3 regions of the Allobosea sp. 05L423 genome follow, and region 1 is predicted to be linked to each of the others. Evidence: predicted binding sites of a transcription regulator. Region 1 holds the regulator's gene; each other region holds the start of a gene.

The links. The regulator HrcA, encoded in region 1, represses chaperone genes, less so after heat shock. The targets are predictions, from matches to a motif close to GTTAGCACTCNCNNNNNGNGAGTGCTAAC.
Region 2: the regulator HrcA is predicted to act here: its motif matches at 2,631-2,659, upstream of groES (co-chaperone GroES).
Region 3: the regulator HrcA is predicted to act here: its motif matches at 2,291-2,319, upstream of groES (co-chaperone GroES).

Annotation. Positions count from the first base shown of each region.
Region 1 covers NZ_JBFTOA010000008.1:72,718-78,497, forward strand. Annotated here, with positions in the region: gene AC1DNE_RS18490 (sn-glycerol-3-phosphate import ATP-binding protein UgpC) at 1-632, shown strand, start outside; gene hemW (radical SAM family heme chaperone HemW) at 773-1,972, opposite strand; gene rdgB (RdgB/HAM1 family non-canonical purine NTP pyrophosphatase) at 1,969-2,616, opposite strand; gene rph (ribonuclease PH) at 2,619-3,335, opposite strand; gene hrcA (heat-inducible transcriptional repressor HrcA) at 3,478-4,563, shown strand; gene AC1DNE_RS18515 (DUF3297 family protein) at 4,778-5,032, shown strand; gene AC1DNE_RS18520 (C40 family peptidase) at 5,184-5,780, shown strand, end outside.
Region 2 covers NZ_JBFTOA010000016.1:78,688-84,467, forward strand. Annotated here, with positions in the region: gene AC1DNE_RS24360 (hypothetical protein) at 207-422, opposite strand; gene groL (chaperonin GroEL) at 493-2,118, opposite strand; gene groES (co-chaperone GroES) at 2,177-2,491, opposite strand; gene AC1DNE_RS24375 (usg protein) at 2,754-3,023, shown strand; gene AC1DNE_RS24380 (DUF982 domain-containing protein) at 3,072-3,491, shown strand; gene AC1DNE_RS24385 (cold-shock protein) at 3,933-4,142, shown strand; gene AC1DNE_RS24390 (hypothetical protein) at 4,260-4,493, shown strand; gene AC1DNE_RS24395 (ABC transporter substrate-binding protein) at 4,928-5,780, opposite strand, start outside.
Region 3 covers NZ_JBFTOA010000001.1:33,832-39,611, reverse strand. Annotated here, with positions in the region: gene solA (N-methyl-L-tryptophan oxidase) at 1-165, opposite strand, end outside; gene groL (chaperonin GroEL) at 311-1,942, opposite strand; gene groES (co-chaperone GroES) at 1,974-2,261, opposite strand; gene AC1DNE_RS00170 (RrF2 family transcriptional regulator) at 2,859-3,308, shown strand; gene AC1DNE_RS00165 (flavin reductase family protein) at 3,399-3,941, shown strand; gene AC1DNE_RS00160 (RBBP9/YdeN family alpha/beta hydrolase) at 4,099-4,689, shown strand; gene AC1DNE_RS00155 (amino acid ABC transporter substrate-binding protein) at 4,796-5,780, opposite strand, start outside.

The DNA.
Region 1 (5,780 bases):
TGCGCAAGCCGCAGGTCTTCCTCTTCGACGAGCCGCTCTCGAACCTCGATGCCAAGCTGCGCGTCCAGATGCGCGTCGAGATCAAGAAGCTGCAGCGCGCGCTCGGCGTCACCTCGATCTACGTCACCCACGATCAGGTCGAGGCGATGACGCTCTCCGACAAGCTCGTGGTGATGAATGCCGGCCAGGTCGAACAGATCGGCGTGCCGGCCGAGGTCTACCGCAAGCCGGCCAGCAAGTTCGTCGCGACCTTCATCGGCTCGCCGCCGATGAACATCCTGCCCGGCCTGGTCGACGGCCCCGGCATCGTCGCGCTCGGCGACGCCATCATTGAGGTCCGCGACCTGCGCGAGGATCTGGCGGCGCAGGCGCCGGTCGAGGTGGGCCTGCGGCCCGAGGATGTCGAGATCGCCTCGGAAGGCCAGGCGGGCTCGCTGCCCTTCGACGTCGAGTTCATCGAGGAGCTCGGCGCGACCCAGCTCTTCCACGGCAAGCTCGCGGGCCAACCCTTCGTGATGCAGGCGGCGACCGGCGACGTCGCGGCGCAGGAAGGCCGGCTCTGGATCACCGTCGATCCCGACAAGGTCCACGTCTTCGATCCGAAGACGGGGGTGAGGCTGGGCAAGCGCTGAGCGGCTTTCCGACGCTCTCCGTCATGGTCGGGTTTGTTCCGACCATCCACGTCTTCGCTGGTCGAGGGACGTGTTCAAGACATGGATGCTCGCCGCAAGGGCGAGCATGACGGCGGGGGGGCCGCGAAAGCCGGCGAAACTCAGGCCGCCAGATCGGCCACCAGCGCGTCGAGCAGCAGTGCGCCATCCGGCGTCGCCGCGAGCCGGCCGCCATGCCGGTGCATCAGGAGCTTCTCGTCGATCAGGCTGGCGACGCGGTTGGCGTTGAGCTCGCGGCCCGCCAGCGCCTTGAACACCGCCGGGTCGATGCCTTCGACCAGCCGCAGCCCCATCAGCAGGTATTCGTCGCCTTGCGATTCCTCGCTCAGCCGCTCGTCCTCGACCAGGGCGTGGCCTTCAGCTTCGACCCGCTCCAGCCAGATTTCCGGTCGCTTCTCGGTCGAATGCGCCATGCGGCCCTGCGTCGTCACCAGCCTGCCATGGGCGCCGGGGCCGACGCCGGCATATTCGCCATAGTGCCAATAGACGAGGTTGTGGCGGCATTCCGCGCCCGGCCGCGCGTGGTTCGAGATCTCGTAGACCGGCAGGCCGTGCTTGGCTGTCACCTCTTGCGTGATCTCGTAGAGCGCCGCGCCGGCATCATGGTCGGGAATCGCGAGCTTGCCGGCCCGGAACAGCCGCTCGAAGGCCGTGCCCGGCTCGATGGTGAGCTGGTAGAGCGAGAGGTGCTCGGCCGCATGGCTGATCGCCAGCTCCAGCTCGGCGCGCCAGAGCGCGGGCGTCTGCATCGGCGAACGGGCGTAGATCAGGTCGAAGGAATAGCGCTCGAAATATTTCCGCGCGATCGCGACCGCCGCCAGCGCTTCCTCGGCGGAGTGCATGCGGCCGAGCGCCTTGAGATCGGAGTCGTTCAGCGCCTGCACGCCGAGCGAGACGCGGTTGACGCCGGCAGCCCTGAAGTCGCGGAAGCGCCCGGCCTCGACGCTGGTCGGGTTCGCCTCCAGCGTCACTTCGCACTTCGGATCGACTGCCCAGTGCTCCCCGATCGCATCGAGGATCGCGCCGACCGTGCGGCCTTCCATGAGCGAGGGCGTGCCGCCGCCGAAGAAGATCGAGGAGACCGTGCGGCCGGGCACCAGCGCGGCGCGATGCGCGATCTCGCGGCGGAAGGCTGCGATGTAACGGGCCTGGTCCGGCGGTTGCAGCCGGACATGGCTGTTGAAGTCGCAATAGGGGCATTTGGCCAGGCAGAACGGCCAGTGCACATAGACGGCGAAGCCCGCATCTGTTGTCGGATGCGGGGCGGTGGGCCGCTCCGCAAGGGCGGCCGCGGTGCTCATGCCGGTTTCCTCAGGCAGGCGGCGGCAAGGACATGGAAGGCGCGCGCCCGGTGGGACAGGCCGGGGGAGCCATCGGCCGGGATGCCGTGCTTCTCGGCCGCTGTCATCTCGCCGAAGGTCTTCGCGTGCCCGTCAGGCAGGAAGATCGGGTCGTAGCCGAAGCCGCCCGCGCCACGGACCTCATGAGTGATCGTGCCGAAGACGCGGCCCTCGAACAGCTCCTGATGGCCGTCCGGCCAGGCGATCACCAGCGCCGAAACGAAATGCGCCCCGCGCTTGTCGGGCGTGGCGGCGCCGCGCTTGGCCAGTTCGATCTGCACGCGCGCGATCGCGGGGGCGAAATCCTTGCCCGGACCGGCCCAATTGGCAGAGAACAGGCCGGGTGCACCGTCGAGCGCGTCGATGCAGACGCCCGAGTCGTCGGAGAGCGCAGGCAGGCCGCTCGCCCTGGTCGCGGCGACCGCCTTGATCGCCGCATTCTCCGAGAACATGGTGCCGTCCTCGACCGGCTCGGGCAGGCCGAGCTCCCCGGCCGAGACGAGCTCGATGCCGTAGGGAGCCAGAAGCTGTCGCATCTCGCGCAGCTTGCCCTGGTTGTGGGTCGCGATCACGACCTTGCCGGTGAGGAGGCGGTGCTGGCTCATCGTCAGGCCACAGCCGCCTTCTGGAGGGCGACCAGCTTGGAAACGCCGCCCTTGGCGAGCTTGAGCAGCGAAAGCAGCTCCTCCTCCGAGAACGGCGCGCCTTCCGCCGTACCCTGCACCTCGACGAGGCCGCCCGTGCCGGTGATGACGAAATTCGCGTCGGTCTGCGCGCCGGAATCCTCGACATAGTCGAGGTCGATCACCGGCTGGCCGGCGACGATGCCGCAGGAGACGGCGGCGACATGGTCCTTCAGCGGGTTGGTGCCCTTGAGGAGCCCGCGGCCTTCCATCCATTTCAACGCGTCGTGCAGCGCCACCCAGGCGCCGGTGATCGACGCCGTCCGGGTGCCGCCATCGGCCTGCAGCACGTCGCAGTCGACGACGATCTGGCGCTCGCCGATCGCGGTCAGGTCGACGACGGCGCGAAGCGAGCGCCCGACCAGTCGCTGGATCTCCTGCGTGCGGCCAGAGGGTTTGCCGGAGGTAACCTCGCGGCGCGTGCGCTCATGCGTTGCGCGCGGCAGCATCGAATACTCGGCGGTGACCCAGCCCTTGCCGGTGCCGCGCAGCCACGGCGGGCCCTTTTCCTCGACGGTGGCGGCGCAGAGCACCTTGGTCTCGCCGAACGTCACCATGCAGGAGCCCTCGGCATAGCGCACCACGCCGCGTTCGAGCGTGACCTTGCGCATCTCGTCGGCGGCGCGTTTGGAGGGTCGCATGAAATGATCCTGTCTTGCGGAGAAGTGGCGGCTTTTAGGCTCTCCCGCCCGGTACGGCAAGGCAGGGGGGCTTTCTACCCCTTGATCCATGCGCATCGCGTGACGACAATAGGACAGAGGAACGGTTCGCCCGTAAAGGTTCATGAGCGCCCACACGCCCCGCCCCGAGACGATAAGCAGCCTGGTCGAGACCGATCAGCGCTCGCGCGAGATATTCCGCCAGATCGTCGACGGCTTTCTGACGACCGGCGAGCCTGTCGGCTCGCGCAACATCGCGCGCCTGCTGCCGATGTCGCTCTCGCCGGCGACGGTGCGCAACGTCATGACCGATCTGGAGCTGGCCGGGCTGATCTACGCGCCGCACACCTCTGCGGGGCGCCTTCCTACGGAACGAGGCCTGCGCTTCTTCGTCGATGCGATGATGGAGGTCGGCAACCTCACCTCCGACGAGCGCAAGCGCATCGAGGCACAGATCAGGGCTGCCGCAACCAACCGCAGCCTCGACCAGACGCTGACCGAGGCCTCGGCGCTGCTCTCCGGCCTGTCGCGCGGCGCTGGTGTCGTCGTCACCACCAAGGCTGATCCAAGGCTCAAGCACATCGAGTTCGTCCGGCTCGATCCCGCCCGTGCGCTGGTCGTGCTCGTCGCGGAGGACGGCACGGTCGAGAACCGCCTGCTGGCGCTGCCGCCCGGCCTGCCGGCTTCGGCGCTGAGCGAGGCCGCGAACTTCCTCAACGCGCGTATCATCGGCAAGACGCTCGCCGAATTGCGCGGCGAGATCGCGACCCAGCGCACGCAGATGGAGCGCGAGCTCGATGCGCTGACCGCCCGGCTGGTCGAGAACGGCATCGCCACTTCGTCGGGCCCGAGCAGCGACCGGCACCTGATCGTCCGCGGCCAGGCGAACCTGCTCGAGGACCTGAAGGCGCAGGAGGACCTCGAGCGCATCCGCCTGCTCTTCGGCGATCTCGAGACCCAGACCGACGTGATCGATCTTCTGTCGCGAGCGGAGGATGGCGACGGCGTGCGCATCTTCATCGGCTCGGAGAACAAGCTGTTCTCGATGTCGGGCTCCTCGATGGTGGCGGCCCCCTTCCGCGATGCCGAGCAGCGCATCGTCGGCGTCGTCGGCATCATCGGCCCGACGCGTCTGAACTATGCCCGCATCGTCCCGATGGTCGACTACACCGCCAAGGTGGTCGGCAGCCTGCTCGACGGCGAACGCTGACGCGCAGCATCTGTCTGAGGAAGTACGCCGTTGTTCCGGGCGTGGCCCGCAAGCCATCGAAGAAAACCGGAACGCCGCCAGGGCTTCCGGATCGGCGCGGTTTCGCCGCTCGCCCGGGATGACGACGCGTTTCCATCTTGAAGAATTTGGCTTCCGTCGCGGATGAGGCTATCTCCGCGCGAAAGCGCCCCCGAATCCACAAGAGCCAAAGCCCATGTCAGACCAGCTTCCCGACCGCCTCTCCGTCAACCCGGACAGCCCGTTTTACGACGCCGAGGTGCTGGCGCGCGACATCGGCATCCGTTTCAAGGGCGTCGAGAAGACCAATGTCGAGGAATATTGCGTCTCCGAAGGCTGGGTGAAGGTCGCGGCCGGCAACGCCAAGGATCGCTTCGGCCGCCCGATGACGATCACGCTGAAGGGCCCTGTCGAGCCCTATATCCGCGGCGAGGCTCAGGCCGAAGGCTGATCGCGGCCTTCTGCAGGGCTGCGGAAACGAGGCGCCGGGCAGTGGCCGGTGCACTGCCGGGCCTCTGTCGTTAACGCAGTTGCCGCTGCGGCATTGCGTCGGGGAGGCGCATATGCATTGATCATGCAACCATAAGTTGTGTGAGGTGCGCATGTTGGCTCCGTGGTGGCTGATCGCGAATACCCTCCGGGGCATCACCGAATACAAGGGCGCAGCAGCGGAACCGCGGATTTTGGAGATGTTCCGCCTGTCGGGACACGGCCAGGTCCGCAGCGACGAGCACGCGTGGTGTGCGGCTTTCGCCGGCGCCTGCCTCGTGCTTTCCGGCTACTCCTCGAGCCGCTCGCTGATGGCCCGCAGCTATCTCAACCTCGGCGTGAAGCTCGAAGAGCCACGCGAAGGTTGCATCGTCGTCCTCTCTCGCAACGAGGCGAACAGCTCTTATGGCCATGTCGGCTTCTTCCTGCGCGAGGATGATGAGCACCTGTTCGTGCTCGGCGGCAATCAGGGGGACAGCGTCAAGGTCTCCAGCTATCCGAAATCCCGGCTGCTTGGTTATCGTTGGCCAACCGAGCGCGCTCCGGTTGCGACCAGCGGCCTCTTGCCGAATATCTTGCAGCTCGGCGTACCGGACGATCAGATCACGACGGATGCGCTGGAGGATGAGCAGCGCGGGGTGCTTGGCGCGATCGATGGCGGGCAAGGCCTCCTTGAATTCTTGCCGCTCCGCCCCGGCGCAAATCCCGAT
Region 2 (5,780 bases), on a different contig from region 1:
GCGACTGTCTGCCAGGTTGCCGATCCGTCCCGTGTCATGACGGCCAAGAGATTATCCTTAAGCCCATATGTTGCGCTCTCGGCTTTCGCAATGAGGGCTTGAAGCGGTCGGAGGGTGAGATTTCCTTCGATTCCTGAAGACCATCGGTTATGTCGGCTGCCTGATATGATTGTGGCGAATGCTGGGGCTTTCCCTAAGCCTCTCGCCTAGGTTTTCTCGCGATACCGACCGACCGCACGCTGTGCGAGATCGTCCTCGTCGAGCGCGAGAGGAACCAGCGAAGTACCGATATAGGCGAGGTTGTTCCGCTCCAGTTCGTCAGAGCCTGCCGGAAGCGATGGCTTGAGTTCCGCCCACGCTTTTTCAAGAGCGGCCTCGGCACGGGCCAGGTCGATGGGATCGGTCAACGATGAGAACGGCATGGCTCCTCCGACATGCCTAAGATTGCAGCGTTTGAAAGAGGGCGCCGCGGCGTCGCGGCGCCCTCGATGCTCAATAGTCCATGCCACCGGCAGGCAATGCCGGCGCCGGATCCTTCTTCGGAAGCTCCGCGATCATCGCCTCGGTGGTGATCAGCAGGCCTGCGACCGACGCCGCATCCTGGATCGCGGTGCGCACGACCTTGGTCGGGTCGATGATGCCGGCCTTGACCAGATCGCCGTATTCGCCGGTCTGGGCGTTGTAGCCCCAGGCATAGTCCTGCGACTCCAGCAGCTTGCCGACCACGACCGCGCCATCGCCGCCGGCATTCTCGACGATCTGGCGGGCCGGCGCGGTGATCGCCTTGCGGACGATCTCGACGCCGGTCTTCTGGTCGTCATTGCCGGGCACGAGCCCTTCGAGGGCCTTGACCGCGCGCAGCAGAGCGACGCCGCCGCCCGGCAGGATTCCTTCCTCGACCGCGGCGCGGGTCGCGTTCAGCGCATCGTCGACACGATCCTTCTTCTCCTTGACCTCGACCTCGGTCGCGCCGCCGACGCGGATCACCGCGACGCCGCCAGCGAGCTTCGCCAGACGTTCCTGGAGCTTCTCGCGGTCGTAGTCCGAGGAGGTCTCCTCGATTTGGGCCTTGATCTGTGCGACCCTTGCGTCGATCTCGACCTTCGAGCCGGCGCCATCGACGATGGTGGTGTTCTCCTTCTCGATCCGAACCTTCTTGGCACGGCCGAGCATGTCGAGCGTAACATTCTCCAGCTTGATACCGAGATCCTCGCTGATGGCGGTGCCGCCGGTCAGGATCGCTATATCCTCCAGCATGGCCTTGCGGCGATCGCCGAAGCCCGGAGCCTTGACGGCTGCGATCTTGAGGCCGCCACGAAGCTTGTTGACGACGAGCGTGGCGAGAGCCTCGCCCTCGACGTCCTCCGCCACGATCAGCAGGGGCTTGCCGGTCTGCACCACCGCTTCCAGCAGCGGCAGCATCGTCTGGAGGCCAGAGAGCTTCTTCTCGTGGATCAGGATGTACGGGTCTTCCAGCTCCGCGACCATCTTCTCGGTGTTGGTCACGAAATAGGGCGAGAGATAGCCGCGATCGAACTGCATGCCTTCGACAACGTCGAGTTCGGTTTCGGCGGTCTTGGCTTCCTCGACGGCGATGACACCCTCGTTGCCCACCTTCTTCATCGCCTCGGCGATCATCTCGCCGATCGTACGGTCGCCATTCGCAGAGATGGTGCCGACCTGCGCGACCTCCTCCGAGCCGGTGATGGTCTTGGAATGCTCGCCGAGCGACTTCGTCACCGCCTCGACGGCGAGATCGATGCCGCGCTTCAAATCCATCGGATTGATGCCGGCGGCCACCGCCTTGGCCCCCTCGCGGACGATCGCCTGGGCCAGGACCGTGGCGGTCGTGGTGCCGTCACCGGCCGCGTCGTTCTGCTTCGACGCCACCTCGCGGACCATCTGGGCGCCCATGTTCTCGAACTTGTCGGAAAGCTCGATCTCCTTGGCGACGGTGACGCCATCCTTGGTGATGCGCGGGGCGCCGAACGACTTCTCGATCACGACGTTGCGGCCCTTCGGACCCAGCGTGACCTTCACGGCATTGGCCAACGTGTCGACGCCGCGCAGCATCCGCTCGCGCGCGTCCTGCGAAAACTTCACGTCCTTCGCAGCCATGATTCCTCACTCCTTCAGACTTGAGGTTTCAGGTTGATGAGATGGGATGAAGGCCCCGTCAGGCGGCCTTCTTGAGGGCAGCAGCCGTCTCGACGACGCCCATGATGTCGGACTCCTTCATGATCAGGAGATCCTGGTCATCGATCTTGACCTCGGTGCCGCTCCATTTGCCGAAGAGCACGCGGTCGCCGACCTTGACGTCGAGCGGCACGAGCTTGCCGGTCTCGTCGCGAGCCCCGGCGCCGACAGCAACGACCTCGCCCTCCTGCGGCTTTTCCTTGGCAGTGTCGGGAATGATGATCCCGCCCCTGGTCTTCTCCTCGGCGTCGATGCGCTTCACGACGACGCGGTCATGCAGTGGCCGAAACTTCATGAGTTCCTCCAGTTTCCATGTCGGTCACATGTCAAAGCGGCTCGGCCCTGTTCGGGTCTCGCGGCGAGGTTCCGCTCGCCCCTGAGGCGCCGTGCCCGCGCGATGATTTGGGTTGCTCATTTTTGGCCTTCAAGAGGCCGGCAGCACTTTTTTTGATCGAGTGCTAACAGGCTGAAAAGGCAGCGCAAACGCAAACTTTCGGCTTGCCAAGACGTTGGAAACGCGCTGCCATCGGCGCAGTGAAACCAGGGGGCTGAAAGGAATGGCTTCGACGGACTTCGCCCGCCAGATCGCCGGCTACGGATTGACCACCGCCGGGATCCTCTACCGCTTGCCCGACCACCCTTCGATCCTGCAGGAATACATCTGGCAGGACTACGACCTCGCCCCGCGCTTTCCCGAACTGAACAAGTTCCTTGCCTTCTGGCAGGCCAAGCTCGAGGGCAAACTCTTCCGCATCACCGTCGCTCATAAGGACCTGATCGGCCCGGCCGACTTCAGCGCGGTGAGCGGCGAATTCCGACTCCAGTAACGTCGATGCTGCGGCGGGCTTGATCCGGGGCGAGCGCATCCCAAAATCATGGCAGCCGCCGACAGTGACAGCGCGCTCGACGCGGCGATCAACCAAACCGGATCCATGTTGCTTCCAGGAGGATATGGCTATGGCAACGTTGGCACTCGCTCCCCGCCCAGGGAGGACTGCATGATGACATCTGACGACTTTGAGAGACCGGTTGTTATCCTGACCGGTCTCGGGCACCCGGCGGCGATTGCGTCGGCGATGGAGGCCTACATGTTCCTGGCCGACTGGCCGGTGAGCAGGCGCGATCCGGTCCATGGCTTTGCTTTGAAAGCCTGCCTGGCGGCGATCCGCGGCGAGATCGAACCGGAAACGGCGCGGGGCTTATTCGCCTCATGGGCGGAAAGGCACGACCTTCTCGCGCCCGACGTGGCTGCGTTCATGGGAAGCCGAAGGGAAGGCTCACGGGGCAGGGCCTGACGACGCGCCCGGCCCGGCGCGAGCGGGCCGGGTTATTCATCGAGCGGGGACACGACTTCGCCCCGGCCCACTGAGCGTTGTGGGCCGGGTGTTAGCCGTTGGATTACCCCTGGCTTCCGGGCAGCCAGACAGCGTTGTCCACTTTCAAGGGCCCGCCGATGCCGGCCGGATATGGCAGAGAATTGACAGAATTCTCGCTAAAAATGTTCCGCGAGCAGGTAGTTGAAATCATGAGCACAAAGATAAAAATCGTATTTATGATAATTATCTTGACGCAATCGGTGACCTGAGTTATTTGTATTTTATCGAGATTGCTTGGACGGCCGTTGTTATTTTCGCGCTTTGGCGCGGCTCTGATAAACTCCCCCCTTTCGAAATCGTTCTGAACTCGTCGAACATTCTGTCGACGAGCGACAGGTCTTGCCAAAAGGAGGGTTTCTCATGACCACCGGCACAGTGAAATGGTTCAATTCCACCAAGGGTTTCGGCTTCATCCAGCCGGATGACGGCGGCCAGGATGTGTTCGTGCACATCTCCGCCGTCGAACGAGCTGGGATGCGGGATTTGCAGGAAGGCCAGAAGCTTGGATACGAAGTCGCTCGCGACAACCGGTCCGGCAAGATGGCCGCGGAACAGCTCCAGACTGCGTGATTTGGCAATCGTCGCCGTTGACCACGGATGTACTGGCACCAGCGACTATAGCCACTCGAAAGGCCGGGCACTTGCTCGGCCTTTTTGTTTTCAACCTAACTGCGAATGGAAATCATAGTGTTCGAACTTTCAAAGCAACGCTTAACCGCCGACAATCAGTTCCTGAAAATCCAAACGCGGGCGCTCTCTCACGCCAGGATTATGTCCGAAACGGAGAAACTGACCCAGCAGCGCGAGGACAACATGCATAAACTGCGCGGACTCCGTTTGGCGAGGGACGCCAATGTTAAACAGGCCGGGCTCGCAGCGCAGATCAATACGAAGTCGCGGCGGCGTCCTGGCTTCAAATAGCCCTAGATCCCACTCGCTGATCTGAGAATTCAGAGCCCGCCGATGGTCTGAATCGCGACGGCAAAGTGTTTCGCGATCGCCCGTATTGGCTGTAGCTGGCGAACCACTTCGCTTCGGTCATTGGCGGTCGAAGCTCATCAGACACCTCTCATCGTCCTCGGATGTGATTCTGCATCGACGCGTGTCTCTGCCTCACTGCGCTTGAATATCCATGGCACCTCCCCCTCTAGGGATGCCGCAACCGGCATTATTCTATTAAATGCTGCGGGAAGTAGCGCTCGCCTCGCGCCACAACCAGACATCGAGCCGCTGCCCGAAAGCGGGCATTCGCGCGGGGGCACGCACTTGGTCTGGCAACGCCGTAACTCGAACCGCACGTCACCCGCCGCGAGAGGCGTACCCGGAGAATCCCGCGGCGACACCGGTCTTTTGTCTTAGCGTTTGATCGCCGGACAGGCGCTTTCACTCAGGGGGCGGAAAGCCTGGTCACCCGGAATCGTGGCGACGAGATCGTAGAGATCCCATTCGCTTTTCGCTTCCGATGGCTGCTTGGCGCGGAAGACATAGAAATCATGGACCATGCGACCGTCCACACGCAGCTTGGCGTTGCGGACGACGTCGTCCTCGATCGGCAATTCGCGCATCTTGGCGATCACCGTCTTGGCGTCGTCGGACTTCGCGGCGGCGACCGCCTTCAGGTAGTGGCGGACGGAAGAGTAGATGCCGGCCTGGATCGCCGAGGGCACGGCGCCATGCGTGGCCTTGAAGCGTTCCGAGAAGGCACGGGTGCGGTCGTCGAGGTTCCAGTAGAAGCCCTCGGTCAGCACTGTGCCCTGCGCCGCGGCGAGGCCGACGCTCTTCACGTCCATCGCGGTCAGGAAGAAGGCCACGAGCTTCTGCTTGTCCTGTCCGATGCCGAAATCGCGCGCCGTCTTGATGCCGGCGATAGTGTCGCCGCCGGCGTTGGCGAGTGCAATGAAATCGGCGCCCGAGCCCTGCGCCGTCAAGAGCTGCGAGGAGAGGTCGACGGCCGGAAAGGCGTGACGGACCGAACCGACATAGGTGCCGCCCTTGGCCGTGACCAGCGTCTTCGCATCCGCCTCTAGCTGATGGCCGAGTGCATAATCAGCCGTGACGAGGAACCATTTCGTGCCGGGCTTGGTCAGGTAGTTCGCGACGCCGGCGACCTGGACATAGGTGTCCCACATCCACTGGACGATGTGGTCGGGTTGGCAGGCGTCGCCTGTCAGCCGCGCGGTGCCGCCGGGGAACAGGCCGACTCGGTTC
Region 3 (5,780 bases), on a different contig from region 1:
AAGGCGCGTGATCCGCGTTTCGCCGTGGCTCGAACCCAATTGATGAGGCGGGCTGAACTGATCGATCCCGAGAACATCCGCTCCTCGGGTTGCCAGCTGGAACAGGGCAGCGGAGCCCATGGCGCCCAGGCCCAGGACAGCGATATCGACCGATTTGCGAACCATGCAGCACTCGCGAAAACTGGCCGCTCGCGTGACTTCGCGGCGGGCTTCATCACTGAAAAGCGACCGGCACGAAGCCAGCGAAGGTGACGCGCGACGGAGGCCGCGCGTCACCCGATCAAGGCCTGACTGAAGTCCGAGGCTGACTTCAGAAGTCGAGCCCGCCTCCCGGCGGCAGCCCCGGCGCGGGCACCTTGTCCTTGGGCGCCTCGGTGATCAGGGCCTCGGTGGTGACGAGCAGACCTGCGACGGAAGCTGCGTCCTGCAGGGCCGTGCGGACCACCTTGACCGGGTCGACGATGCCGGCCTCGATCAGATCGACATATTCTTCGGTCTGGGCGTTGTAGCCATAGGTCGGCGACTTCGCTTCCAGCAGCTTGCCGACGACGACGGCGCCCTCGACGCCGGCGTTCTCGACGATCTGGCGGATCGGCGCCTCCAGAGCCTTCAGGACGATCTGGATGCCCGCGGTGACATCGTCGTTATCGCTCTTCAGCTTGGCGACGGCGGCCTTCGCGCGCAGGAGAGCCACACCGCCGCCCGGAACGATTCCCTCGGCGACGGCCGCGCGGGTGGCGTTGAGCGCGTCGTCGACGCGATCCTTCTTCTCCTTCACGTCGATCTCGGTCGCACCGCCGACGCGGATCACAGCAACGCCGCCAGCAAGCTTGGCCAGCCGCTCCTGCAGCTTCTCGCGATCGTAATCGGAGGTCGTCTCCTCGATCTGCGCCTTGATCTGCGCGACACGCGCCTCGATCGCCTTCTTCTTGCCGGCGCCGTCGACGACGGTGGTGTTTTCCTTGTCGATTCGGACCTTCTTGGCGCGGCCGAGCTGGGCGATCGTCACGTTTTCCAGCTTGATGCCGAGATCTTCCGAAATCGTCTCGCCAGCCGTCAGGATGGCGATATCCTCCAGCAGCGCCTTGCGGCGATCGCCGAAGCCGGGCGCCTTCACGGCCGCGACCTTGAGGCCTCCGCGCAGCTTGTTGACGACGAGCGTGGCCAGCGCCTCGCCCTCGATATCCTCGGCGATGATCAGCAGCGGCTTGCCGGTCTGCACCACCGCCTCGAGGATCGGCAGCAGAGACTGCAACGAGGACAGCTTCTTCTCATGGATGAGGATGTAGGGGTCGTCGAACTCGACGAGCAGCTTCTCGGCATTGGTCACGAAATAGGGCGAGAGATAGCCCCGGTCGAACTGCAACCCCTCGACGACATCGAGCTCCGTCTCGAGGCTCTTCGCCTCCTCGACCGTGATCACGCCCTCCTTGCCGACACGCTGCACAGCTTCGGAAATGATTGCGCCAATCGAGGCGTCGCCATTGGCCGAGATCGTGCCGACCTGCGCGATATCATCGGCTTTGCCGACCTTGGTGGCGCGCTTCTCCAGATCCTTGACCGCTTCGATCACGGCAAGGTCGATGCCGCGCTTCAGATCCTGCGGGTTGAAGCCGGCGGCCACGGCCTTCGAACCCTCGCGGACGATCGATTGGGCAAGCACGGTCGCGGTGGTGGTGCCGTCGCCGGCCAGATCGTTCGTCTTCGAAGCGACTTCGCGCAGCAGCTGCGCGCCGAGATTCTCGAACCTGTCGGCGAGCTCGATCTCCTTGGCGACGCTCACACCATCCTTGGTAATGCGGGGCGCGCCGAAAGACTTCTCGATCACGACGTTGCGGCCCTTCGGACCCAGCGTGACCTTGACAGCATTGGCGAGGATATCGACACCGCGCAGGAGGCGCTCGCGCGCATCGGCGGAAAACTTCACATCTTTGGCAGCCATGCTGCTCTCCTTGGAACTGAATTGCGCAGCGTCAGCCGATGACGCCCAGGATGTCGGATTCCTTGGCGATCAGGAGGTCCCGGCCGTCGATCTTGACTTCGGTGCCAGACCACTTGCCGAACAGGACACGATCGCCCTTCTTGACGTCGAGCGGCACGAGCTTGCCGCTCTCATCGCGGGCGCCGGGACCGACGGCGACGACCTCGCCCTCCCGAGGCTTTTCCTTCGCGGTATCGGGAATGATGATACCGCCCTTCGTCTTCTCCTCGCCGTCTAGGCGGTGGATCACGACACGGTCGTGAAGCGGCCGAAATGCCATTGCGATCTCCATGGGCAAGCGTGAAGCCTCTTGGCACTCGCCTTTCGAGAGTGCCAACAGCTCATTGTTGCGGCCGATCTCTGATCGAGGTCAATATTAGACCATTAATTCAGTAGATTTTTATCTTGCCGCAATCCAACTCGAAAGGCTTGAAACGTCGCAGTATCCGCAGAGGGAAATTCTTGCGCGACACCGGCAGCAAACCACGCCGGTGAAGCGTGGCGACACAAGCCCGGGGTACTCCTTCGCTGTGCCGGTCAGGCCCGTGGAGTTTCCGAAACGTTGAAGGGCTCATGGATGTCGTTGCAACGTTTCGGTCTCGGCTGACGGAATTCCGGCGATGCTCCGGCAACCGGTCGACATGTCGTGCGGGCACGACCCTACTTTCAGCCCAGAACGCACGCCATGCACGCCGAAACGGAGTTGTTCACCCACTGGCGCAAGCGAAGGCTGACCGTCGCACATGATCGCGGCGGGCCCAGCCCATGAGAAAGCGACAGAATAAATCTTCTTCGTTTTCCGCTCGAAGAACGCGATCTTGCGCGTAGCCGCAATGTTGATAGATAGAATATACTTCTCTCTGGGCGGGGCATGCCTATGCTGACCAACAAGGGCAAATACGGCCTCAAGGCCATGGTGCATCTTGCCAAGCTGGAAGCCGGTGAGACGACTCAGGTCGCCGATATCGCGCAGAAGAACAACATCCCGAAGAAGTTCCTCGACGCGATCCTGCTCGACCTGCGCAATGCCGGCATGCTGCGCAGCAAGAAGGGTCCGGGCGGCGGCTATGCTCTGGCCAAGCCGGCACGAGCAATCATGGTCGGCGCCGTGGTTCGCGCTCTAGAAGGGCCAATCGCGCCGCTTTCCTGCGCCAGCCGCTCCTCCTTCAGAGCCTGCAGCGATTGCGGCGACATCGACGTCTGCCCGGTGCGCTCCGTGATGAGCCAGGTTCGGGACGCGATGGCGAGCGTCGTCGACAACACGACCATCGCAGACCTCGTCCGCCGTTCTCGCGGCGAGCAGCCGGGCGACGCGAGCGCAGCCTGATATTGTCTACTCAGTCGATAGACAAATTTAGAAACCTGCCCTAGTACGGTTTTGCGGCCGACCCGCCGCAGCGTTCGTATGGGTGATCGCATGAACCGCCAGGTGGCTCCACTCGCGGCCAATGACATCGAGGCCGATGCCTTCAAGACGGTGATGCGTAACGTGGCCGGTGCGGTGAGTATCGTGACCGCCTCCCATCACGGCACGCGCGCGGGCCTGACAGCAACCTCCCTCACCGCGCTGTCCGCGGAGCCGCCGACCGTCATCGTCTGCGTGAACAAGAGCGCTTCGGCCTGGCCGACCATCGAGGCCTCCCGCCATTTCGCCATAAACGTCCTCGCGGCGCGCCACCGGTCCGTTGCGGATCGCTTCGCGGGACGCGGCGGCTTCAAGGGAGAAGCTCGCTTCGAGGACGGCCGGTGGGGCCGCCTCGTCACCGGCGCGCCCACGCTCGACGGCGCGCTCGCCGTCCTCGATTGCGAGACGGAAGAGGCGCTCGAGCGCCATTCGCACACCATCCTGATCGGCCGGATCAAGGCGATCAGGCACGCCCAGGACGAGGGTGCGCTGCTTTACTGGCGTGGCGTCTACGGCCAGTTGGACGACGAACTCCAGGCTGGCGCCGGGATTTAGAGCCCACTGCCTAAGACGACGGCAGAATGGGCCAAGCTTCTCCAACGAGAAAAGACACAGGTCGTTCGTCCTCTAAAACAGTCCAAATTTGCGAACACGTTTCATTGACCGAACGAGCCGGACGGCGGGATGATCGGGGAGGAATAGGAGACTCCCCATGACCGTCCTCATCGTCCCCGGTCTCTACGGCTCTGAGCCGGCGCATTGGCAGAGCCGCTGGGAAAGCGAAATCGACGGCGCCGAGCGCGTGCAGCAGGGCGACTGGGACGCGCCGGAGCTGGAAACCTGGCTCGCGACCCTACGCCACCACGTCGAACGCCGGCCGGGCGCCGTGCTGGTCGGTCACAGCCTCGGCTCGACACTGATCGCCCATCTGGCTGCCCGCCATCCAGAGCTCGACATCGGTGGCGCGCTCCTCGCCGCTCCGGCCGATCCCGAACAGCGCGCGTCGCGGGTCTGCGGCATCGCATCCTTCGGCCCGGTTCCGGACAGGCCCTTCGCCTTCCCGGCGATCGTCGTTGCGAGCCGGACAGATCCCTACATGAACATCGAGCGCGCGCGCGTCATCGCCAACATGTGGGATGCGGCCTTCATCGATGCGGGCGATGCGGGGCATATCAACGTCGCCAGCGGTCACGGCGGCTGGCCAGCCGGCCTCAGGCTTCTCGACCAGTTGCTGGCGCGGCGAGATCGCTCCGCAGCACCGGCCCTCTGGACCCGGCACGCAGCGAGCCTGTCCATCAGCTAGAGCGGGAGATCCGGCGGCCATGCCGCACCGGACGTTATCTGCTTTACCGACAGAAATAGGGGCGTCGATGGCGCTGCACGGCTTGCTGCGGCGCAGCGCCGGATTGTCATCGGATCGGCGGCGCGTATTGCAGGCCGCCCTTGTTCCACAGCGCGTTCTGCCCGCGGGCGATCTTGAGCAGCGAGCCCTGGCCCACATTCCGTTCGAAAGATTCGCCGTAATTGCCGACATGCTTGATGATCCGGTAGGCCCAGTCATCGGTCAGGCCCATCGGCGCGCCGAACTTGCCCTCGGTCCCGACGAAGCGCCTGATCTCCGGATTCTCGGACTTCAGCATCTCGTCGACATTCGCCTTGGTGATGCCGAGCTCTTCGGCGTTGACCATCGCGAATAGCGTCCATTTCACGATGTCGAGCCAAACATCGTCGCCGTGGCGTACGACCGGGCCGAGCGGCTCCTTCGAGATGATGTCCGGCAGAACGACGTGCTCGTCTGGATTGGCGAGGCCCAGGCGCTCGGCATAGAGGCCTGAAGCATCGGTCGTGAAGGCGTCGCAGCGGCCGGATTCGTAGGCCTTCACCGTCTCCTGGTTGCTAGCGAAGGCGACAACCTCGTATTTGATCTTATTGGCGCGGAAATAGTCGGCCAGGTTGAGTTCGGTCGTGGTACCCTGCTGGGTACAGATCGAGGCGCCGCTGAGCTGCAGCGCCGAGTTTACGCCGAGCTTCTTGCGGACCATGAAGCCCTGGCCGTCATAGTAGTTCACCCCGGCAAAGTTCAGGCCGAGCGCGGTGTCGCGCGAGATTGTCCAGGTCGTCGTGCGCGAGAGCAGATCGACCTCGCCCGACTGCAGCGCGGTGAAGCGGTCCTTCGCGGAGAGCGGGATGAACTTGACCTTGGTCGGGTCGTTGAAGATCGCCGAAGCGACGGCACGGCAGACATCGACATCGAGGCCGGACCAAGTGCCCTGAGCGTCCGGTATCCCGAAGCCCGCGAGACCTGTGCCGGAGCCGCAATGGAGGATGCCGCGGCTCTTGGCCTGAGCGAGCGTAGGCGACTGAGCGAAAGCTCCGCTCGCGCAGAGAACGGTG